DNA from 4 places in the Inquilinus sp. NPDC058860 genome. Region 1 is predicted to be linked to each of the others. Evidence: riboswitches for the same ligand, from Rfam matches in the RefSeq annotation. Region 1 holds a riboswitch; each other region holds the start of a gene.

The links. A riboswitch is a leader RNA that binds a small molecule or an ion and turns the genes downstream of it on or off. The one in region 1 is predicted to bind cobalamin.
Region 2: linked by a shared signal. The riboswitch ahead of ACFW16_RS13305 (GNAT family N-acetyltransferase) and the one ahead of ACFW16_RS20735 (ABC transporter substrate-binding protein) in region 1 are both predicted to bind cobalamin.
Region 3: linked by a shared signal. The riboswitch ahead of ACFW16_RS32170 (ribonucleoside-diphosphate reductase subunit alpha) and the one ahead of ACFW16_RS20735 (ABC transporter substrate-binding protein) in region 1 are both predicted to bind cobalamin.
Region 4: linked by a shared signal. The riboswitch ahead of ACFW16_RS04085 (aromatic ring-hydroxylating dioxygenase subunit alpha) and the one ahead of ACFW16_RS20735 (ABC transporter substrate-binding protein) in region 1 are both predicted to bind cobalamin.

Annotation. Positions count from the first base shown of each region.
Region 1 covers NZ_JBHYMS010000031.1:7,403-13,161, forward strand. Annotated here, with positions in the region: gene rpsD (30S ribosomal protein S4) at 1-10, opposite strand, end outside; gene ACFW16_RS20725 (ABC transporter ATP-binding protein) at 154-918, opposite strand; gene ACFW16_RS20730 (FecCD family ABC transporter permease) at 915-1,949, opposite strand; gene ACFW16_RS20735 (ABC transporter substrate-binding protein) at 1,946-2,986, opposite strand; cobalamin riboswitch at 3,019-3,250, opposite strand; gene ACFW16_RS20740 (hypothetical protein) at 3,473-4,195, opposite strand; gene ACFW16_RS20745 (restriction endonuclease) at 4,274-5,212, opposite strand; gene ACFW16_RS20750 (hypothetical protein) at 5,220-5,495, opposite strand.
Region 2 covers NZ_JBHYMS010000016.1:8,727-14,485, reverse strand. Annotated here, with positions in the region: gene ACFW16_RS13325 (thiazole synthase) at 1-199, shown strand, start outside; gene ACFW16_RS13320 (thiamine phosphate synthase) at 207-833, shown strand; gene ACFW16_RS13315 (hypothetical protein) at 896-2,041, shown strand; gene dapF (diaminopimelate epimerase) at 2,117-2,965, opposite strand; cobalamin riboswitch at 3,060-3,271, shown strand; gene ACFW16_RS13305 (GNAT family N-acetyltransferase) at 3,365-3,952, shown strand; gene ffh (signal recognition particle protein) at 4,121-5,518, shown strand; gene ACFW16_RS13295 (VOC family protein) at 5,532-5,759, shown strand, end outside.
Region 3 covers NZ_JBHYMS010000073.1:23,088-28,846, reverse strand. Annotated here, with positions in the region: gene ACFW16_RS32200 (LysR substrate-binding domain-containing protein) at 1-198, opposite strand, end outside; gene ACFW16_RS32195 (ArsR/SmtB family transcription factor) at 305-670, shown strand; gene ACFW16_RS32190 (SRPBCC domain-containing protein) at 667-1,170, shown strand; gene ACFW16_RS32185 (hypothetical protein) at 1,280-1,462, shown strand; gene ACFW16_RS32180 (acetoacetate decarboxylase family protein) at 1,425-2,039, opposite strand; gene ACFW16_RS32175 (potassium channel family protein) at 2,032-2,832, opposite strand; cobalamin riboswitch at 2,999-3,194, shown strand; gene ACFW16_RS32170 (ribonucleoside-diphosphate reductase subunit alpha) at 3,304-5,759, shown strand, end outside.
Region 4 covers NZ_JBHYMS010000004.1:53,734-59,492, reverse strand. Annotated here, with positions in the region: gene ACFW16_RS04090 (2Fe-2S iron-sulfur cluster-binding protein) at 1-843, opposite strand, end outside; gene ACFW16_RS04085 (aromatic ring-hydroxylating dioxygenase subunit alpha) at 856-2,082, opposite strand; cobalamin riboswitch at 2,217-2,429, opposite strand; gene ACFW16_RS04080 (haloacid dehalogenase type II) at 2,608-3,330, shown strand; gene ACFW16_RS04075 (Lrp/AsnC family transcriptional regulator) at 3,358-3,852, shown strand; gene ACFW16_RS04070 (NAD-glutamate dehydrogenase) at 3,896-5,759, opposite strand, start outside.

The sequences.
Region 1 (5,759 bases):
GCTTGCTCACGCGCTCGATCCTCTCTCATGTTGTCCCGGTAGGCCCCGCCAAAGGCAGGGCGGGGCGCCGGCTCATGCGCCGGACCCGCGTTCCCAGGAATGGAAGCGGTGAAGAACGCCATTCTGGGCCGGATGTCAAGCCTGAAGCCGGTTTCAGCCCGGCAGGTAATGGATATGCGGCCGGCCGTGATGCGGCGACCGTTCGACATGGGCCCGCACCCCGAACACCTCGCGGATCCGCGCCTCGGTCAGGATCTCCTCCGGCGCGCCGGCGCAGACCACCCGTCCCTCCCGCAGCAGCGCCACGGCGTCGCAGAACATGGCGGCCAGGTTGAGGTCGTGCAACGCGACGATGCTGGTCGCCGGCAGCCGCCCGACCAGCGCCAGGATCTCGAGCTGGTGCTGCACGTCGAGATGGTTGGTCGGCTCGTCCAGCAAGAGCTCGGTCGGCGTCTGGGCCAGGGCGCGGGCGATCTGCACCCGCTGCCGCTCCCCGCCCGACAAGGTGTGCCAGGGCTGGCCGCGCTTGTCCGCGAGCCCGACCCGGCGCAGCGCCTCCTCCACCGCCGCGTCGTCCTGCCCGGTCCAGGCCGAAAGGGGGCCGCGATGCGGCGTGCGGCCGAGCCGGACGATGTCGAGCACCGTCACCTGGGCCTCGGTCGCCGCCTGCTGCTCGACCAGGGCGACGCGGCGGGCGATGGCCGCGCGCGGCAGGCCGGCGATATCGGCGCCGCCCAAGGTGATCACGCCGCTCTCCACACGCCGCAGGCGGCAGATCAGGCGCAGCAGGGTCGACTTGCCGGCGCCGTTCGGACCCAGCAGGCCCAGCATCCGGCCGGGCGCCGCCTCCAGCGTGACGCCGTCGACGATCATCCGGCCGCCGGCGGCCCAGCGCACGTCCTGCGTCGCGATGGTCATGCCGCCCGCCTCGCCCGATAGAGCAGCAGCGCGAAAGCCGGCGCGCCGAACAGGGCGGTGACCACGCCGATCGGCAGGACCTGCTGCGGGATGATGATGCGCGAGACGATGTCGGCCAGCACCATGAAGACGGCGCCGATCATCGCCGAGGCGGGCAGCAGCCGGGCATGGCCGGGCCCGACCAGGAAGCGCGCCGCGTGGGGGATGACGAGGCCGACGAAGCCGACTGACCCGACGATGCTGACCATGGTCGCCGTCATCGCCGCGGTGGCCGCGAACAGCACCACCCGCACCCGGGTCACGGCGATGCCGAGCGAGGCGGCGGCGTCCGCCCCGAAGGTGAAGGCGTCGAGCGCGCGGGCGTGCAGGAGGCACAGGACGAAGCCGAGCGCGGCGACCGGGACCGCGACCTGGACGTCCGGCCAGCGCACGCCGCCCAGGCTGCCGAGCAGCCAGAACATCACGCCGCGCGCCTGCTCGGCATTGGCCGAGGTGGTGACGATGGTCGAGGTCACGGCGTTGAACAGCTGCGACCCGGCGACGCCCGCCAGGATGACGCGGTCGGTGCCGCCCCCGGTCCCGGCCGCCAGCAGCGACACCAGGACGAAGGCCAGGACGGCGCCGATGAAGGCGCCGCCGGACAGCGAGAGGGCGCCGCCGCCCACCCCCGCGATCATCACCGCGACGGCGCCGGTCGACGCCCCGGCGGAGATGCCGAGGACATAGGGCTCGGCCAGCGGGTTGCGCAGCAGCGCCTGCAGGATCGCGCCGGACAGGGCCAGCGCGGCGCCGCAGCAGGCCGCCACCAGGGCGCGGCTGAGCCGGTAGTCCCAGACCACGCCTTCCTGGATCGGGCTGACCGCGAAGCCGGCGCCGAGCAGCCCGTTGGCCAGCACCCGGACCGTGGTGGCCAGGGGGATCCGCATCTCGCCGATCGACACGGCGAGCGCGATGGCCGCGACCAGCGCCGCCAGGGACAGCGCGGCCAGCAGGGCGCGGACGCCCCAGCCGCCATCGAGGAGCGGCCTCATCCCCCGAGCCCGAAGCTCTTGATGCCGCGGGCCAGCGCCTCGATGCCGTCGACGGCGCGGATCGAGGGCTGCATCGCCTGCACGTCCATCACCACGAAATGCTTGTCCCTGACCGCCTGCAGCCGGCTGGCCACGGGATCGCCGGCGAGGAAGCCGAGCTTCGCCGCGATGTCGTCGGCCGGGTAGCGGCGGCGGCTCATCTGCCCCAGCACGATGATCGCGGGGTCGGCGGCGGCGATGCGCTCCCAGCTCACCAGCGGCCACTCCTCCTCCGTGGTGATGACGTTGCGGGCGCCGAGCTGCCGCAGGATCCAGGCCGGCACGCCGTTCCTGCCGGCGACGAACGCCTCGCCCGCGACCTCCTTGCTGGAGAACCAGAACACCACCGGCACGCCGCCCGCCTGCCGGCCGGCCACCGAGGCGATGGCCGCGGCCTCACGCTGCCGCAGCTCGGCGACCAGCGCCTCGCCCCGGTCGGACATGTCGAAGATCCGGGCCAGGTCGCGGATCTCCCGATAGACGAGGTCCATGGTGAAGAGCTGCCTGCGCACGCCGTCGCCGCCGCCGGAATTGTCCTTCGCGACGCAATCGGCCGGCGAGATGTAGGTCGGGATGCCGAGGCCGGCGAACTGCTCGCGCGTGCCGACCGAGCCCTTCGGCCCGACATGCCATTCGAACTGGGCCGTCACCAGCTCCGGCTCGGTCCCGACCACGGATTCGAAGCTGGGGTCGTTGTCGGCCAGGCGCGGGATCTTCGCGTTCGCCGCCTCATAGGCCGGCAGCACCGGGCCGAACCAGACGGCGGTGCCGACGATGCGGTCGGCCAGGCCGAGCGACAGCAGGATCTCGGTGCTGCTCTGCCCGATCGACACGGCGCGCCTCGGGGCGTGGTCGAAGGTGACGTCGACGCCGCAGTTGCGGATGGTCAGCGGATACTGCGTCGGGTCGGCCCAGGCCGCCGGCGACAGGACCAGAAGCCCGGCCAGGGCCAGGGCACGCGCCAGAACGCACGAAGAAAAGGACCGGAATGCCGCCATGATGCCTCCTGCCCGGGCCACCCCGCCCGGGAAACGGATTGCGCTGCGACGGCAGGTCTCCTGGCTCGCGGATCATGGCTTCGCATCGGCCTTCCCACCCGCGCCGCGGGCAGTGGCATGGCCCTCGAGGGACCACGAGGACGCTCGGCGATCCGCTGACAGTTGCGGGGGCAGCCACGGATTCCGCCCACCCATGCACTTGATGGGGGGCGCCACCGTGTTCCCTTTTGATCCCGGATGGGAACCGTCGCCGCGATGTGTATCAGCACGGCCGAGAGCCGGTCAATCGAGGGGAATCGGACATCCCTTTCTGTCATGCCCGGGCTTGACCTGGGCATCCAGAAATGTCGAGGCCGCTCCGGGTGGCCCCTGGATCCTCGGGTCAAGCCCGAGGATGACAATAGAAATTGAAACCCTCTCCTCTCCTACGCCCGAAAGTCCTCGACCAGACACCCGTAAGCTCGACATGGCACCCGGCGACGGCGCTCAGCTGCTGTCCGGCTTCGGGAGCCCAGGCGGCGGGCGGCCGTCTTCGAGCGTGTCCGGCCGTTCAGGCCAGCCGTCTCCGGCCTCAGTCACGGCAATGCATTCCGGTTCCGCACCGGGCGGACTGCCGGAGGCATCGTCATCGGCCTCAAGGACGTCGTCCCAGCCCTGCGGCAGCCGGCTCGGGTCCAGCCGGCGGCCGAGCCAGCGGCAGACCTCCCGCACGAATTCGTCGGGCGGCAGCGTGTCGATGCGGACGTCCAGGACCTCGTCCTCGGTCAGCCTCTCCCACACGTCGGCCCGCAGGCGTTCGGTCGCCTCGGGATCGACGGTCCCGCCGACCCCGGCGAGGTCCGCCGCCTCGGCGGCCGTGACCGCCTCGACCACCGCCTGCACCGCCTGCTCCCGCCGCCGGCGGCGGCGCTCCAGCGCCCCCGACTCCTTGGCCGCGGCCCGGCGGTGCAGGTGTTTGCCGCGGACCCGCTCGGCCATGGCGATCGACAGGCGTATCGAGCGGGACAGGCGCGACTGCATCAGCGCGAAATCCGGCGCCGCCTCCCGCCCCGCCGGCGTCACCGACTGCTGCTGCAGCGTCATCCGCTTGGACCGGATGTCGATGTCGACCACATCGCGCAGCTTCTCCAGCGCCCATCCCGTCCAGTTCAGGTCGGGATCGGCCGGCCGGGCCTCGGTCGCGTCGCGATCGGTCTGCGCCATGCTCATGGAACGTATCATGAACATGATCGCGAGCTAAGGCAATAGGACGTTGCGCAAACTCATCTCGCCCGTCGGGCGGCGGAATCACTCGTCCTCGGTGAAGAAGTCCTCGTCCAGCCGCTTGAACTCGATCGCCCGGCTGACGCGGACGCCGACATCGTGCTCGATCATCAGGTCTGCGAGGCGCTGGCCGTCGATCAGGATCACCCTCTGCGAGAGGTGCTGGACGAAGTCTTTCGCCTGCTGGCTGAAGCCGGAGGTGGTGACGAAGACGCCCTTGGTCGCGCCGCGCCCGACGAGGCTGCCGACGAAGGCCTGGACGTCGGGCCGGCCGACGGTGATGCCCTCGGCATAGCGCTTGGCCTGGACGTAGATGCGGTCCAGCCCCAGCCGGTCCTCGTTGATCTCACCGTCGATGCCACCGTCGCCGCTGCGGCCCAGCCGGGTGGCGGCGTTGCGATGCGAGCCGCCATAGCCCATCGCGACCAGGAGATCGACGATCACCTGCTCGAAGAAACTACGGCTGTTCTGCAGGATGCGCTGCAGCAACTCGTCGCGCAGCGCCGCCTGCAGGGCGAGATGGGCGGCCTCGATCTGCTCTTCCGGCGTGGTCGTGGCCGTCGGCTCGGAGACCGCCAAAGAGGCTTCGGGGGTCAAGCCAGCTTCAGCGCCCGCCTCTGCACCGCCGCGATAGAAGTCCCGGAAGCTCGGGTACTGCTGCAGGAGCTCTACATCGATCCGCTCCGGATTGCGCGCGAGCAGGGCGCGCCCGGCCTCGCTGGCGACGAAGCGGCCGCGGCGGGGCGAATCGATCAGCCCGGCCTTGCCCATGTAGAACTTCGCCCAGTGGATCCGGTTGCTCAGGATCTTCTGCCGGCCGCTGGGCAAAAGCTGGTCCCGCTCCTCCGCGGCCAAGCCGAATTCGTCGGCGATCCGATCCTCGAGATCGGGCACGCGGGTCTCGCCCAGCGCGGCGTGCCGCAGGACCGGCAGCATCAGGGTCTGGTAGTCGGGGATCGCCATCGTCGCCTCACGCCATTGCCTTGCGCGGCCGGCCGCGCCGCCCCTTGGTCACGGCGCCCTTCGCCGCCCGCTCGGCGCGGATGCGGTCAAGCAGGACCAAGGCCGGCTCATCCGCCGAGTCCTGCGGCACCAGCTCTCCCCGGAACGCCTTGGCCAGCACCGCCTGGTCCAGCCGATCGAGCAGCTTGCGGGCGCCCTCCGCCTCCGCGGCCAGGCGGTCGATCCGGACGAAGGCAGCCTCGATGTGGCGGACGATTTCCGCTCGCTTCTCAGGGCTTGGCATAGGGATTGTCACGGTTCGTAGGGCCTGTTGGCTGATGTTGCGCATCGACAACTGGTTCCCTGACGAGATCTCCTCCAACTGGCGACGCCTCTCCGGCGATCTGAGGTACCAGAGCACCCATTGTTTGATCGGCTCATGAAATTCCAGCCGCAGAACTTTGTCACTCAGTACAGATTGCCTGGATCCGAATCAACGATAACGCAGGCGCCGACCAACTCGATCGTGTTGTCGGTCGGCCGCGATCAGGAAGCCGCCGGTGCCGGC
Region 2 (5,759 bases), on a different contig from region 1:
CGCGGCGCTGGCGATGGAGCTCGGCTGCTCCGCCGTGCTCTTGTCGACCGCCGTGGCCAAGGCGCGCGACCCGGTGCGCATGGCCCGGGCCATGGCCGCGGGGGTGGAGGGCGGGCGCCTGGCTTCCCGCGCCGGCCGGATCCCGAAGCGCCGCTTGGCCGATCCCTCCAGCCCGCAGCTCGGCCTGATCGGGACGTGATGGGCTCATGACCGGCCTGCCGTCGCCGCCGCTGCTGCTGATCACCGATCGGCGCCAGGCGGCGCGGCCGCTGACGGGCGTGGTGGCGGATGCTCTTGCCGTGGGCTGCCGCTGGGTCAGTGTCCGCGAGAAGGACCTGACGGCGGCAGAGCGTCTGGCTCTGCTGCGCCGGCTGCGGGCCCTGGCCCGGCCGGTCGGAGCGGTCGTGACCGTCCATGCCGACCTCGACTCCGCTGCCGATGTCGACGGGCTGCACCTCGCCGCCGGCGGCGACCCGGAAGCGGCGCGCCGGCGGCTCGGGCCCGCAGCCCTGATCGGCGTGTCCTGCCATTCCGGGGACGAGGTCGACGCCGCCATCGCGGCCGGGGCCGACTACGTCACGCTCGGGCCGCTGGCGCCGACCGCGAGCAAGCCGGGCTACGAGCCGACCCTGTCCCTGGCCGAGGCCGGCGCGATCGCCCGCCGCCATCCCGGCCGGGTGATCGCCCTCGGCGGGCTCGAGCCCGATCTGCTGCCCGGCCTGATGGCTGCCGGCTTCGCCGGCGCCGCGGTGATGGGCGGGGTGATGCGGGCCGGCGATCCCACGGCCGCGATCCGCGCGCATCTCGCGGCGCTCGGCGCCGGCCAGGCCTGACCGCCTGTCGGGAGCGCCGCCCGCCATGCTATAGGTCGGGGCCGGATGAGAACCCCGCCTCCATGAAGCTGCGGCCGCTGCGCGTCCTGGAATTCGTCGTGATCACGGTCCCGGGGCTGATCGGGCTGGTCCTCGCCCTGCGCGCCGCCGGCCCGCTGGTCGAGCTCGTCCAGGCCGAGCTGGCCCGGATGCCGGAGGCGCAGGAGGTCGAGGCCACGCTGACCGCCTGGACCCGGGCCGGGACCTCGCCGGAGCAGATCGACGCCGAGCTCGCCAGGGCCTTCGCCGATGACGACATCGACGAGGCCGCGGTCTGGCTGAAGGTGGCCGAGATGACGGACACCCCGTTCAAGCCTGAATGGCGGGCGCGATACGAGGACGAGACCACCACGGCCAGCACCACGGCCCGGGCTGCGCGGCAGGCGGTCGCCGGCGCCGTGACCGGGGAGGGAAGCGGCCTTTCCGGCCTGGCCGGCGCCTTCGCCGCCGACATGACCTTCGTCGGCGACCTGCGCGACATCGGCCGCGAGCTCTGGCATTTCGGCAGCGGCGAGCCGGTGGACGAGCTGGCGCTGGGCCTGTCGGGCATCGGGCTGACCCTGACCGCGGCGACCTGGGGCTCCGGCGGGGCCGCGGCCCTGCCGCGCGGCGCGGTGTCGGTGTTCAAGATCGCCCGGCGGACGGGCAGGCTGTCAGCACGCTTCGCCGAACGCCTCGGCCGGATGGTCGCCGATGTGGTCGATTTCCCGGCCCTGCGCCGGCAGGTGCGGGAGGCCGGATGGCAGGACACGGTGATGCGGCCCGGCGCCGTCTTCGCCGCCGCGATCCGCCGCGACCGCCTGGACGGGCTGGACGAGGCCGTCGGCGCCGCCGGCCGGATCGCCGACCGGGTCGGCCCGGCGCAGTCGGTCGAGCTGCTGCGCTATGTCGACGACGTGCCGGAGTTGCGGCGCGTGGACGAGGTGTCGGCGGTGATGGGCGACCGCACCCTGGCCGTGTTCAAGGTGCTGAAGCGAGGCGCGCTGACCACGGTGAAGGCGACCATCCGCTGGTCGCGGCGGCTGGCCGACCTGACCGCCACCGTCCTGTTCGGTGCGATCGGCTTCGTCTTCGCCCTGGCGTACTGGCTGCGTCTGCTGCTGCTCGGCCTGATCTATGCCCTGTGGTGGGGGTGCCGGGCCTGCCTCGCCGCCCGTTCGCTGCCGTAGGTTGGGTTCGCCGGGGCGAACCCAACATCCCGCCGTTTGCTCGGTCCCTGTTGGGTTCGCGGTCGCGAACCCAACCTACGCGGCTTGCCCGTCCAGCAGGCCGCGCGACAGGATGCCGGCGAAGCTGGTCTCGGCCGGGCCGGTCATCAGCACATGGCCGTCGCTCTCGCGCCACTCGATCAGCAGCGTGCCGCCGTCCAGCTCGACCCAGGCGGTGCGCTCGGCCAGGCCGCGGCGCACGGCGGCCACGGCGGCGGCGCAGGCGCCGCTGCCGCAGGCCTGGGTGACGCCGACGCCGCGCTCCCACACCCGATAGCGCAGCCGGTCGCGGGCCAGCATCTGGACCACGCCGATATTGGCGCGCTCCGGGAACAGCGGGTCGTGCTCCAGCACCGGGCCGACGCCGTCGATCTGCACCTTCTCGGCATCCGGCACGAAGAACACGGCGTGCGGGTTGCCCATCGACACCCCGACCCCGTCCGACAGCGCGCCGGAGGACACCGGCAGATGCAGCGTGTCGGCCTCATGCACCAGCGGGATCTCCTGCCAGCCCAGCCGGGCCGGGCCCATGTCGACGGTGACGCCGCCCTGGGGGGCGCCGCGGCATTCCAGCAGGCCGCCGCGGGTCTCGATCACGGCCCTGTCGGCACCGGTGTCGGCCATCACGAGCGCGGCGACGCAGCGCGTGCCGTTGCCACAGGCGCCCGATTCGGTGCCGTCGGCATTGAGGATGCGCATGAACACGTCGGCGCCCGCGGTCTCGGTCGGCTCGATCACCAGCAGCTGGTCGAAGCCGACGCCGCGGTGCCGGTCGGCGATGCGCCGCGCTTGGTCAGGATGGATCGTGATCGGCCGCTCGCGCGCGTCCAGCACCACGAAGTCGTTGCCCAGCCCGTGCATCTTCCAGAACGGCAGCCCGTCCATCGCCCGCTCCCAAGGTCTCTCTTCTCATATGGCATCAACCGGCCCCTCGGTGCGAGGGCCGAGCCCTGCGTGATCGACAGGGCGAGGGCCGGCCGCTAGCATGGCGGCCGACGGTGCCCCGGGAGACCGGGGTGAAAAGGGAAGCCGGTGCGCCTTCGTTCAGCGAGTGAATGGCGGGCAAGGCCGGCGCTGCCCCCGCAACTGTAGGCGGCGAGCCCGCGCCCGAAGCCACCGGCTGATTCCGGGAAGGGGGCGTGCGGCGGCGACCCGCGAGCCAGGAGACCTGCCGTCGGATTTGTGCGTGTGACGGGGCGGGGTGTCCCCGGGCGGCGCGTCGGGCGGCAGCGAGTCCGGCCGGCTCCCTCCCGCGACCCCCTGCCGAAGGCGGGAGACGCTGTGGTGTCCGATCTGACCGTGCGGCCGATGGTGGCCGCGGATGTGCCGATGCTGCTCGACATGCTGCGCGAGCTGGCGGCGTTCACCGGCGACCCGGCGGCGATGACGGCGCAGCGCGCCGATCTCGACGAGGCGCTGGCCGAGGTGCCGCCGCGCTTCCGCGGCCTGATCGCCGAAGACGGCAGCGGCGTGGTCGGCTACGTCAGCTACATCATCGACTATTCGGTCTGGACCGGGGGCGACTTCATCCGGGTCGACGACGTCTATGTCCGCGAGCGGGCGCGCGGCCGCGGCATCGGCCGGCAGCTGATGCGGGCCCTGGCCGATATCGCCGTATCCCAGGCGATGCGGGTGCGGTGGGAGATGGCGTCCGACAATGCCGATGCCCACCGGCTGTATGCCGGCATCGGCGCGGCGCCGGAGAACAAGACGATCTGGCGCTGGCCGGTCGCCTCCATGGAGGCGTTCCTCGACCGCAGCGAGCCGCCGCCGTCGACCGCCGAGGGCGCCGTCCCCTCCGAGGCCGGCCGCGGCCTGCCGGGCGAGGACGGCTTCATCCTGGTGCTGCGCCGCGACGGCGGGGCGGGGTAGCCGTTCCGCCGCATTGACTCCGCGGCTCCATCCGCCTAGAAGACCGACCGTTGCGGGATCGGCCCGCAGCGAGACCCCATGGGGTGCCGCCAGTCCGCGAGTGTCGCGCACTGGCGCTTTTCTGTTTGGGGTCCCCGGTTTCGGGTTGGGCGAATTCGAAGGGCGATCATGTTCGAAGGTCTGAGCGGCCGTCTCGGCGACATCTTCGACCGGCTTCGCAAGCGCGGCGCGCTGACGGAGGCCGATGTCGGCGCCGCCCTGCGCGAGGTGCGCGTGGCGCTGCTCGAGGCCGATGTCGCCCTGCCGGTGGTCAAGGACTTCGTCGACAAGGCGCGCGAGCGCGCGGTCGGGGCGGAGGTGCTGCGCTCGGTCACCCCCGGCCAGCAGGTCATCAAGATCGTCCATGACTGCCTGATCGAGATGCTGGGCGGCACGCCCGGCGAGGCGCCGGACCTCAACGCCGCGACCCCGATCAACCTGATCGCCGTGCCGCCGGTGCCGGTGCTGATGGTCGGCCTGCAGGGTTCGGGCAAGACCACCACCACCGGCAAGCTCGCCCTGCGCCTGAAGGACCGCGACAACCGCAAGGTCCTGATGGCGTCGCTCGACACGCGGCGCCCGGCCGCGCAGGAGCAGCTGAAGATCCTGGGCGAGCAGATCGGCGTCACCACCCTGCCTATCGTCCCGGGGCAGGAGCCGCTGGCCATCGCCCGCCGCGCCATGGAGCGCGGCCGCCTCGAGGGCTTCGACGTCGTCCTGCTCGACACCGCCGGCCGCCTCGCCATCGACGAGGAGCTGATGGCCGAGGTGGTGGCGATCCGCGACGCCACGAAGCCGACCGAGACCCTGCTGGTGGCCGACGCCATGACCGGCCAGGACGCGGTCAACGTCGCCCGCACCTTCCACGAGCGGGTCGGCGTCACCGGCATCGTCCTGACCCGGGTCGACGGCGACAGCCGCGGCGGCGCCGCCCTGTCGATGCGCGCCGTCACCGGCCAGCCGATCAAGCTGATCGGCGTGGGCGAGAAGATGGACGCGCTGGAGCTGTTCCATCCCGACCGCATCGCCAACCGCATCCTCGGCATGGGCGACGTCGTCAGCCTGGTCGAGCGCGCGGCGCAGACGATCGAGAAGGCGGATGCCGAGAAGCTCGCGGCCAAGATCCAGAAGGGCGAGTTCGACCTCGAGGATCTGGCCTCGCAGCTGCGCCAGATGCGCAAGATGGGCGGCTTGCAGGGGCTGATGGGCATGCTGCCCGGCGTCGGCAAGATCAAGGACCAGATGAAGACCGCCGGCATGGACGACAAGATGATCAAGCGGCAGGAGGCGATCATCTCCTCGATGACGCCGATCGAGCGCCGGAACCCCAAGATCATCCACGCCAAGCGCAAGGTGCGGATCGCCGCCGGCTCCGGCACCTCGGTGCAGGACGTGAACAAGCTGCTGAAGCAGCACCAGCAGATGGCCGACATGATGAAGCGGATGAAGAAGCTGGGGAAGGCCGGGATGATGCGCGGCATGCCCAAGCTGCCGCCCGGCATGCTGCCGCCCGGCTTCAAGATGTGAGGAGGGGATCGTCATGACCATGATGTTCGATCACGTCTCCATCGGCGTCGCCGACCTGGCGCGCAGCCGCGCCTTCTACGACGCTGCTCTGGCGCCGCTCGGCTACGGACGCATCCGGGATTTCGACGACGCCGTGGGCTACGGCGAGCCGTTGCCGGCCCGGAACGGGCATTTCTGGATCGCCAAGCCGGGGGAGGACCGCCCCACCCCGATGCCTGGCCTGCACCTGGCTTTCCGGGCC
Region 3 (5,759 bases), on a different contig from region 1:
CTCCGCGGTCGGCACCAGCCCGGTCGGGGTGCGCTCGAACAGCATCACGCCCAGCCGCGCCTCGGCCCGGCGGATGTGCTGGCTGACCGCGCCCGGCGTCACCCCCAGCTCCTTCGCCGCGGTCGACAGCGAGCCGCCGCGCGCCACCACCGCGATGGCGCGCAGCGCATTCAGCGGAATCGGGAAAGGCGAGGCCATGCCTCTTCTTTGAGCGGCGGAGGGCGGGCTGTCCAGCGCCGCCGCATCTAGCGGGCCGAGAGGTGTTGACTCGTAAATATCTACTTAGTTATATAACCATATGGTTTTGGAAGACTCGCTCACACAGAAATTCGCCGCGCTCGCCGATCCCACCCGGCGCGCCATCCTGCTGCGGCTCGCCCGGGGCGAGGCCACGGTGTCGCAGCTGCAGGCCCCGTTCCGGATCAGCCAGCCGGCCATCTCCAAGCATCTGAAGGTGCTGGAGGGGGCGGGGCTGATCGAGCGCGGCCAGGCCGCCCAGTCGCGGCCGCGGCGCCTCAACCACATGGCGCTGAAGGAGACGGTCGAGTGGTTCGACCATTTCCGGAGCCTCTGGAACGACAGCTTCGACCGCCTCGAGACGCTGCTCGAAGCGGTCACCGAACCGCAGCCCGAACCGCAGCCCGAACCGCAGAAGGACGACCGATCATGAGAACCGCCACCGCCGACACCGAATTCGTCATCACCCGTCTGTTCAACGCGCCGCGCAGCCGGGTCTGGCTGCACTGGACGAGCGCCGGGCTGATGTCGCAGTGGTTCGGCCCCCAGGGCGTCACCACCACCGTCAAGACCCTCGATCTGCGGCCGGGCGGGATGATGCATGCCCGCATGGACCGGCCGGATGGCGGCCGGATGTGGGTGAAGTTCGTCTATCGGGAGGTGGTCGAGCCGTCGCGCCTGGTCTGGGAGCACTCCTTCTCGGACGAGCAGGCCAACATCGTCGAGTCACCCTTCGGCGGGCCGCGGCCGCTCAGGATCCTGTCGGCCGTGACCTTCGCGGAGGAGGGGGCGGGCACCCGGATGCGGCTGGCCTGGACGCCGCTCGATGCCACCGGAGAGGAGCGGCAGGCCTTCGCCGGCATGCTGGACTCGATGGCCGAAGGTTGGGGCGGCTCCTTCGACAAGCTGGACGAGGCGCTGGCCGGACGCTGAGCAGCCATCAGGCCTATGGAGATTTTCTATAGGCCTGGAGAGACACTGTCCATCGCAGCCGCCGGCCGGCGGATCTATCTCTTGGAGAAGATCTGCCGAGGAGGCTGCGATGTTCTCCTTCCTGCGCCGCCGGGAGTTCCGGCGCGAGCCCGACGGCGCCGAAGCGTTGCTGGCCATGACCCCGCGCGAGCTGGCGGACCTGCCCTTCTGGGTCGAGCCGCCGCAGCCGGATGGCGACGGCGGCGCGGGCGGGGTCACAGCCCGAACCGCGCCTCGGCGTCTGCCAGCGTGAGGGAGAAGAGCGGCCGCCGCCCGGCCAGCAGCGCCAGCGGCCCATCCGCCGGGAACTCCCAGCCCGGGCCGCCGAGGCGCGGCCGGCCGGTGGCGGCGGCGCGGGTGATCCGAATGCCGAACTCGTCCGGCTGCAGCACCCGCAGCGGGACCGGCAGGCGCAGCGGCAGGGCGCGTCCCGGCCGGTCCGTGAAGGCGGCTACCAGCCGCTGCGCATCGAACAGCTCGGTCCGACCGCCCGCGGTTTCGAACCGGCCCAGCCGCTTCGGGATCGCCCACAACGCCCGGCCGCCGGCCAGCGAGGCCGGGCTGTCGACCCAGGCGGCGGTGATCGTGACCCCGATCCGCCGTCCCAGCCGCACCGGCACCGCGACCACCAGCTCGGCGTAGGCCAGGTCGCCGCCCGGCTGCCACTCGGCCCGTACCGTCGCCAGCAGCGCGCTGCCGCCCCAGCCCAGCGGCCGGGCGCCGGCCGGCAGCGGCCCCGGCAGCGCCGCCCGCGGCACCCGCCACAGCGTCGTCCGCACCGTACCGCGCAGCCGCCAGGGTTGCGGCGGATAGGCCGGGGCGTCAGTCATCCCCGTTCGGGATCTTCAGCAGCGTGCCGCAGGCCTTGCAATGCACCGCATCCGGGTCGTGCCGCTGCAGCCCGCAGGTCGGGCAGTCGAACTGCACCTTGTTCGGCCGGAACAGCGTCTGCGCCAGCCGCGCGAACAGGCTGATGCCGACGATCATCGTGACGATGGACAGAAGCTTGCCGGCCGTGCCGGGCAGGGTGATGTCGCCGAAGCCGGTGGTGGTCAGCGTGGCCACGGTGAAATAGAGGGCGTCGACATAGCCCTCGACGCCGCTGTCGGTCCCGGCGAAGCCCGTGTAGACGAAGCCGGTCACCACGAAGACGAAGGTGACCAGGGTCGACAAGGTGCGGGCGACGTCCTCCCAGCGCGTGTCGTCGTAGCGCTGGCCGACCGTCGACCAGAAGAACTCGCTGTGGAACAGGCTCCACAGCCGCAGGATCCGCAGGAAGCCCAGGTTGAACAGCAGCTGCGGCGCCAGCAGCGTCGCCAGTACGAACAGGTCGACCCAGACGATCGGCTGGCGGATCCAGCTGCGGAGACCGCGCCAGGACACCGCCCGCGCGAGGAGGTCGAGCGCCAGCAGCACGGCGATCGCATAGTCGATGGCCAGGAAGGCGGCCGTGTCGCGCAGCACCGGCGCGATGATGAAGAAGGCGATGATCGCGAAATCGATCACCAGCACGCCGAGGCGGAAGCGGATCGCCTCGGGGCTGCGCCCGTGATACAGCGCGCGCAGGATGCCCCTCAGCCGGGCGAGCCGGCCCGGCGGGGCGGGGGAGTCGATCGGCGTCATCCCCTCTTCTGTACCGGAAGCGCCGGCCCGCCTCCACGCCGAACCGGACGCCGCCGGGTCGCGCCACCGCGATTCCGGGATTGCCTGGGTGGAGTCCAAAACGAACTTGGATTGCGAAGTTCGTGACGGCCCCAACTAGGTATTGACGGAAAGCGGCGGAACGACGTCTATATCTAGACATCACGGGCAAACAAGGGAATCCGGTGCGCCGCATGACGGCAAAGCCGGGGCTGCCCCCGCAACTGTAAGCGGAAGGCTCTTCCGTCGTCTCTCAGTCACTGGCCGGGCAACCGGCCGGGAAGGCGAGGCGGAGGGGCGATTCCCGCGAGCCAGGAGACCGGTCCGTGATTGCGCAGTGCGTCCTCGGGCGGGGTGTCCCGGCGGTGCGATGATCGGGATGCGCCGGCCTGCCGGCGCGTCGTCGACTCCGCATCTTCGGCCCAAGCCCCAACACGATCATGGGGTTTGCCGATGTCAGTCCTCCTCGAATCCGACCGCGCCCTCGCGGGCACGCCCGCCGCGCCCGCCCGTGCGGCCACTGAGCCGGCCTATCAGGTGATCCGCCGCAACGGCGCCGTCACCGCCTTCGACGAATCCAAGATCTCGGTCGCGCTGACCAAGGCCTTCCTGGCGGTCGAGGGCTCCGGCGCCGCCGCCTCGCGCCGGGTGCACGACATCGTCGAGGGGCTGACCGGCCAGATCGTCGGCGCCCTGACCCGCCGGGCCGATCACGGCCGCACCTTCCACATCGAGGAGGTGCAGGACCAGGTCGAGCTGGCCCTGATGCGCGGCGAGCACCACAAGGTCGCCCGCGCCTATGTGCTGTACCGCGACGAGCGGTCGCGCGAGCGCGCCGCTGCGGCGGCCAAGGTCGAGGCGTCCCCGGTGGCGTCGGCGCTGCATGTCACGGCGGCCGACGGCAGCCGCGCGCCGCTGGACCAGGCGCGGCTGGTCCGGCTGATCGAGGAGGCCTGCGCCGGCCTGGCCGATGTCGAGCCCGGCCCGGTCCTGGCCGAGACCCGCCGCAACCTCTATGACGGCATCAGCGAGGCCGAGCTGGCCCTGGCGCCGATCATGGCCGCCCGCACCCTGATCGAGACCGAGCCGAACTACAGCCAGGTCAGCGCCCGGCTGCTGCTGGACCTGCTGCGGCACGAGGCGCTGAGCTTCGTCCATGGCCGGCCGACCCGGGCCACCCAGGCGGAGATGGCCGAGGGCTACGCCGAATACTTCCCGGCCTATGTGAAGACGGGCATCGCCGTCGGCCTGCTGGACCCCGAGATCGGCCGCTTCGACATCGCCAGGCTGTCGGCGGCGCTGAAGCCGGAGCGCGACCTGCAGTTCCAGTTCCTCGGGCTGCAGACCCTCTACGACCGCTACTTCCTGCAGACCGACGGCATCCGCTTCGAGCTGCCGCAGGCCTTCTTCATGCGCGTCGCCATGGGGCTGGCGCTGCGCGAGATCGACCGCGAGGCGCGGGCGATCGAGTTCTACGACCTGATCTCCTCCTTCGACTTCATGTGCTCGACGCCGACGCTGTTCAACGCCGGCACGCCGCGGCCGCAGCTGTCCTCCTGCTTCCTGACCTCGGTGCCGGACGACCTCGACGGCATCTTCAAGTCGGTCAAGGACAACGCGCTCCTGTCCAAATACGCCGGCGGCCTGGGCAACTCCTGGACCCGGGTGCGCGGTCTGGGCGCCCATATCCGCGGCACCAACGGCCAGTCGCAGGGCATCGTCCCGTTTCTCAAGGTCGCCAACGACACCGCCATCGCGGTGAACCAGGGCGGCAAGCGCAAGGGCGCGGTCTGCGCCTATCTCGAGACCTGGCACGTCGACATCGAGGAATTCCTCGACCTGCGCAAGAACACCGGCGACGACCGCCGCCGCACCCATGACATGAACACCGCCAACTGGGTGCCGGACCTGTTCCTGCAACGGGTCGAGGCCGACGGCCCCTGGACCCTGTTCTCGCCGGACGAGGTGCCCGACCTGCACGACCTCTACGGCCCGGCCTTCAAGACCGCCTATGAGGCGTATGAGGCCAAGGCCGCGCGCGGCGAGATCCGGGTGCACAAGCAGGTCCGCGCGCTCGACCTGTGGCGGCGCATGCTGACCATGCTGTTCGAGACCGGCCACCCCTGGGTGACTTTCAAGGACCCCTGCAACATCCGCTCGCCGCAGGGCCATGTCGGCGTCGTGCACTCCTCGAACCTGTGCACCGAGATCACGCTGAACACCTCGGACGACGAGGTGGCGGTCTGCAACCTCGGCTCGATCAACCTCGCCAACCACATCGGCGAGCGCGGCCTGGACCGGGCGCGGCTGGAGCGCACCATCCGCACGGCGATGCGGATGCTGGACAACGTCATCGACATCAATTTCTACACCATCCCGGAAGCGCGCCGGTCGAACTTGCGGCACCGCCCGGTGGGCCTCGGCATCATGGGCTTCCAGGACGCGCTGCAGGCCCTGCGCTTGGCCGTCGCGTCGGACGCCGCGGTGCGCTTCGCCGATGAGAGCATGGAGGTGATCAGCTTCCACGCCATCGAAGCCTCGGTCGACCTGGCGGCGGAGCGCGGCCGCTACCCGTCCTTCGACGGCTCGCTGTGGAGCCGCGGCATCCTGCCGATCGATTCCGTCGAGCTCTTGGCCGACGCGCGCGGCGGCGTTCTCGACCTCGACCGCTCTTCGGCCCTGGATTGGACCGGCCTGCGCGAGCGCGTTCGCTCGATCGGCATGCGCAACTCCAACACCATGGCGATCGCGCCGACCGCGACCATCTCCAACATCTGCGGCGTCGCCCAGTCGATCGAGCCGGCGTTCCGCAACCTCTACGTCAAGGCCAACATGTCGGGCGACTTCACGGTTGTGAATCCCGGCCTGGTCCGCGACCTCAAGGCGCTCGGCCTGTGGGACGAGGTGAT
Region 4 (5,759 bases), on a different contig from region 1:
GCGGCCGGAGCGGGTGAAGGCCACCTGCATCCCCTCCCCCGCCGCCTCGGCCGGCGGCGCGATCGGGGCCGCGACCGGCACCGGCGCCGGGGTGGCGCCGAAGCTCTCCTCATGCCAGCGCGCCGCCGGCACGCCGAGGTCGCCGGCCAGCCGCCGCGCCGCGTCCATGAACCGGTCCGGGCCGCAGCAGAACACCGTCCGCCCAGCCGCGTCCGGGCACAGCGCGGACAGCAGCGCCCGATCCAGCCGGCCGCTGGCCCAGCCCTCACCCGCCGGCGCGCCGGTGACGACGAAGCGCAGCCGCAGGCCGGACGCCGCCTCGGCCATGTAGCCCAGCTCCGACCGGAACAGCAGGTCCTGCGGCCGCCGGGCGAAATGGACGTAGACCACATCGGTCTGCGGCGCGGTGTCGAACAGCCAGCGCGCCATCGACATCATCGGCGTGGCGCCGCTGCCGGCCGACAGGAACAGGTAGCGCTCGGCCGGGTGGTCGAGCAGCGAGAAGCGGCCGGTAGGCCCGTGCGCCGTCAGCGCGTCGCCGACCTTGAGCCTGTCGAACAGCCAGCGGGTGGCGACGCTGCCTTCCTGCACCTTGGCGGTGATCTTGGCGTGGTGCGGCCGCGACGGGGTGGAGGCCAGGGTGTAGGTGCGCAGCACCGGCTCCGGCCCTGCCGGCAGCTCCAGCGTCACGAACTGGCCGGGGCGGTAGGAGAACCAGCTGCCGTCCTCCGCCTCGAAGCGGAAGGTGCGGACGTCCGGCGCCTCCTCGCGGATGCCGATGCAGCGCAGCCGGGCCGTCTTCGCGTTCCACAGCTTCGGCGTCGCGGTCAGGGGGCCGGGCATGTTCCGCCGGCCCTACGCCACGTCGCGGATCGAGGTGGCGCCGGTGCCGCCGCCGAGCCGGTGGGTGAGGGTGTCGGCGTACCAGTCGACGAACTGGATCACCGCGCCCTCATGCATCCGCGAATAGGGCCCGGGCTCATAGGCCGGGGACAGGATGCCGCGCTGGTTCTCCTCGACGATGCGGCGGTCCTCGTCATTGGTCGCGGTCCACACCTCGGTCAGCGCCTGCAGGTCGTAGTCCACCCCCTCGACCGCATCCTTGTGCACCAGCCATTTGGTGGTGACCTCGGTCTCGGTCGGGCTGATCGGCAGGATGCGGAAGCTCAGCGCGTGGTCGGCCAGCAGGTGGTTCCAGCTGTTCGGATAGTGGTACAGCAGCATCGAGCCGAGCTTGGTGGTCGGGAACTCGGCCAGCAGGCGGCTCACCGCGGGCTGGCCGCTCATGGTCATCGAATGGGCGTCGTTGATGAACGGCACCCGCATCACCCGGTACTGCATGTCGTCCGAGATCTGGTAGCGGCTGGGCAGGCCGATCGCCTCGCAGCTCTGCCAGTGCGCGAGGATCTCCGGAGCCTCCTCCATCCCCTTCTGGCCGCTGGTCAGGGTCGGCTGGTCGGAGAAGACGCGGCACAGCTCCGGATGGTTGCCGGAGCAGTGGTAGCATTCGCGGTTGTTCTCCATCACCAGCTTCCAGTTGCCGCGCTCGATGATGGTCGAGCTGTGGGCGACCTTGGCCTCGGACAGGAGGTGGGGCGCCATATAGGGCTCGATCATGCGGCGCAGCGGCTCGAAGTCGCGCGGCTCCTCCGCCAGCGAGATGAAGATCCAGCCGGCGACCTCGTGGCAGGCCATCGGCTTCAGCCCGAACTGGGCCGGGTCGATCGCGTCCATCATGTCGCGGGCGAAGATCAGCTTGCCTTCGAGGTCGTAGGTCCACTGGTGGTAGGGGCAGACCAGGCGCGGGCGCGAGCCGCGCTCGTCGGTGCACAGGCGCGAGCCGCGGTGGCGGCAGACGTTGTGGAAGGCGCGGATGGCGCGGTCGCGGCCGCGCACCACGATCACCGGATACTCGCCGATCTGCACGGTCAGGAAATCGCCCGGCCGCGTCACCTCGCAGGCATGGCCGATGAACAGCCACTCCTTATAGAAGATGTGCTCCAGGTCCAGCGCGTGATAGGCGGGGCTGGTGTAGAAATCCCGCTTCAGGCTGAAGCCCGGCGCGCGGGAGAGCAGATCCATCAACATGGCCGAACGCGCTTCCATACCCGATCCTCTCCTCTGGGCACGGTCGCAGATGTGGCATCCGGGTACGCGCGCTCGGCGACCGGACCGGCCCCTCGCGAACATGCCCGCCGACCGCCCACCGCGATCACCGAACAAAACTCCGTCGAGGCTGGTTTCCGGACTCCGGCGGGCTTCCTGGCCCGGTGCGGCGCCTTCCCGGATCGCTCCAGTGGCCCCTGCCGCACCTTCACCGCCGTCACCGTTGCGGGGGCAGCGCCGGAGTCTCACCGGCTTCCCAATTCTCCGGCCTGCCGCTTCTTGGATCGGCGGCATCGGCCGGCACCTCTTGGCAGGGATCATGGCGCGACTCCGCGGCCCCGCACGCTCCAGAGCCGACACGCCATGACGCGGCTGCGACACGGCATTTTCTGCTGCGGGACGGCCGCGCTGCGCCAGCGCCTGCCGCCGCCGGGCACGAATGCGCAGCCCCTGCCGGCACCGCCGGCGGACAATCGGAAAACCGGAACCGGAGGACGCACCATGACGCTGACCGACTTCAAGATCCTGACCTTCGACTGCTACGGCACGCTGATCGACTGGGAGACCGGCATAGTCAACGCGCTGGCGCCGCTGACCGCCCGCGTGAAGGCGCCGCTGAGCCGCGACCGGATCCTGGAGGCCCATGCCCGCCATGAATCGGCGCAGCAGCGCTGGACCCCGGCGCGGCGCTACAGCGAGCTGCTGGCGATCGTCTACAAGCGCCTGGCCGAAGAATGGGGCGTGGCGGCGAGCTGGGAGGAGGCACTGGCCTATGGCCGGTCGATCAAGGACTGGCCGGCCTTCGCCGACACCGCCGGCGCGCTGCAGTACCTGAAGAAGTACTACAAGCTGGCCATCCTCTCGAATGTCGACAATGCCAGCTTCGCCCTCAGCAACGTCCGGCTGCAGGTCGAGTTCGACGCCGTCTTCACCGCCGAGGACATCGGCAGCTACAAGCCGGCGTCGCGCAACTTCGACTACATGCTGGAGAAGCTGGCCGGCATGGGCATCGCCCCGGGCGAGGTGCTGCACACGGCGGAAAGCCTGTTCCACGACCACGAGCCGGCGACGGCGGCGGGTCTGGCCACCTGCTGGATCCACCGCCGCCACGCCGAGGGCGGCTTCGGCGCCACCATGAAGCCGGCGACCGAGCCCAAGGTCGATTTCCGCTTCACCAGCATGGCGGAACTGGCAAAAGCTCACCAGAAAGCACTGCGCGGGTAATCCCGCGGTAGACAGGACGAGGAAGGGATGGCGGGCGCGCCGAAGCTGGACCGGATCGACATCGCCATCCTGGCCCGGCTGCAGGCCGACGGGCGGATCACCAACGCCGCTTTGGCGGAGGCGGTCGGCCTGTCGCCCAGCCCCTGCCTGCAGCGGGTGAAACGGCTGGAGGCGGCCGGCTACATCACCGGCTACGGCGCCCGCATCGCCCTGTCGAAGCTGACCGAGAGCGTGACGGTGTTCACCGAGGTGACGCTGAGCGACCACCGGCGCGAGGACTTCATCCGCTTCGAGGCCGGCCTCGCCACGGTGGAGGAGCTGCTGGAGTGCCACATGGTCAGCGGCGGCTACGACTACCTGCTGCGTTTCCTGGCCCGCAGCATCGCCCATTACCAGCAGGTGATGGAGGCGCTGCTGGACCGCCGCCTCGGCATCGAGAAGTACTTCAGCTACATCGTCATCAAGTCGCCGATCCTGCGCCAGGCCGCCCCGCTGCAGAAGCTGCTGCGGGAAACCGAGTAGGTTGGGTTCGCGTTGGCGAACCCAACCTACCTCCGACCGTCCCTCACCCCGTCGCCAAACCGCGCAAATTGCGGTTGGCGACAGCCAGCATCGACAGGTCGACCTGGTCCAGCGCCTTCAGCTCCGACACCAGCTGATCGATCCGGTCCACCGGGGCGCGGCGGTGGCCGACCCAGGCCTCCACCACATCGGCCCCGGCCGCGCCCGCCGGCGCGTCCTGCAGGGCACGGACCGCCAGGTCGGCCTGCAGCGTGTACAGGTCGTCGACGATCGCCCCCACCGCCTGCTTCTGCCAGTGGTTGCTGGCCGGCATCCGGCTGGCGCCGTCGCGCAGCCAGGCCAGGCCCAGCCGGCGGCCGGCCTCGAAATAGACCGACGCCACCTCGCTGACGCCGCGCCCGGCCTGGTCGGCGATGCGGATGATGTCCAGCCCCGCCGCCCACAGGTTCAGCCGGGCGACGCGGCGGGCCAGATCCTCCGGGAAGCCCGCCTCGACGAAGCCCCGGGCGCGGGTGTCGATCACGGTGCGGGCGTCGTCGAAGATCGCGGCGTCCAGCTGGCTCTCCAGCTCGGCCAGGCCGGGCTTGAGATGCGCCACGTCCTGGCTGATGTCCAGGCCGCGGCCCTGCTGGCGCAGGATCCAGGCGACGCTGCGCTCGATCAGCCGCCGCGTCGCCAGCATGGCGCGGATCTGCGCCTGGGCCTGGGCCTTGTTGTCCAGCGCCTCGACCGCCGCCCAGATGTCGCGCAGGCTGAAGCCGTCGCGGACGATCAGATAGGCGCGGGCGATGTCGGCCACGCCCATGCCGGTCTTGTCCGCCAGCTCGGAGACGAAGGTGGCGCCGACCCGGTTCACCATGCTGTTGGTGACGTGGGTGGCCACGATCTCGCGCCGCAGCCGGTGCTGCGCGATGGCGTCCCTGAAGCGCTCGCGCAGCGCCGTCGGGAAGTACAGCGCCAAGTCGTCGACCAGGGCCGGGTCGTCCGGCAGGTCGCTGGCCAGGAGGGCGTCGTAGATGTTGATCTTGGCATAGGCCAGGATCACCGCCTGTTCCGGCCGGGTCAGCCCTTCGCGGTTGCCGGAGCGCTGGGTCAGCTCCTCGTCGGTCGGCAGCATCTCGATCACGCGGTCGAGCCTGCCGGCCTTCTCCAGCCCGCGCATGAAGCGGGCCTGCTGGTCCAGCACCTCGAAGCCCTCGCCGACCGCGAGCGACAGCGCCTGGCTCTGCAGGTAGTTGTCGCGCAGGACCAGCTGGCCGACCTCCTCGGTCATGCTCTCCAGCACCGTGTTGCGCTGCTTCAGCGTCAGGTCGCCGGCCTGGACCACGGCGCCCAGCAGGATCTTGATGTTGACCTCGTGGTCCGAGGTGTCGACGCCGGCCGAGTTGTCGATGAAGTCGGTGTTCAGCTTGCCGCCCGAACCGCCGGCGCCGATGCGGGCATATTCGATGCGGCCGAACTGGGTGACACCGAGATTGGCGCCCTCGCCGATCACCCGGGCTCGGACGTCGCGCCCGTTGATGCGCAGCGCGTCGTTCGCCTTGTCGCCGACATCGGCGTGGCTCTCGCGGCTGCTCTTCACATAGGTGCCGATGCCGCCGAACCACAGCAGGTCGACCTGGGCCTTCAGCATCGCCTGGATCAGCTCGTTCGGCGTCACCGTCTCGCGCTCGATGCCGAAGCGGGCCCGGACCTCCGGCGACAGCTTCACCGACTTGGCGCGGCGCTCGTAGACCGCGCCGCCGGGCGACAGCTTCGCCTGGTCGTACTGGTCCCAGGAGCCGCGGGCGAGGTCGAACAGCCGCTTGCGCTCGGCGAAGCTGCCGGCCGCGTCCGGGTCCGGATCGACGAAGATGTGCAGGTGGTTGAAGGCGCCGAAGAGGCGGGTGTGCTCGGACAGGATCATG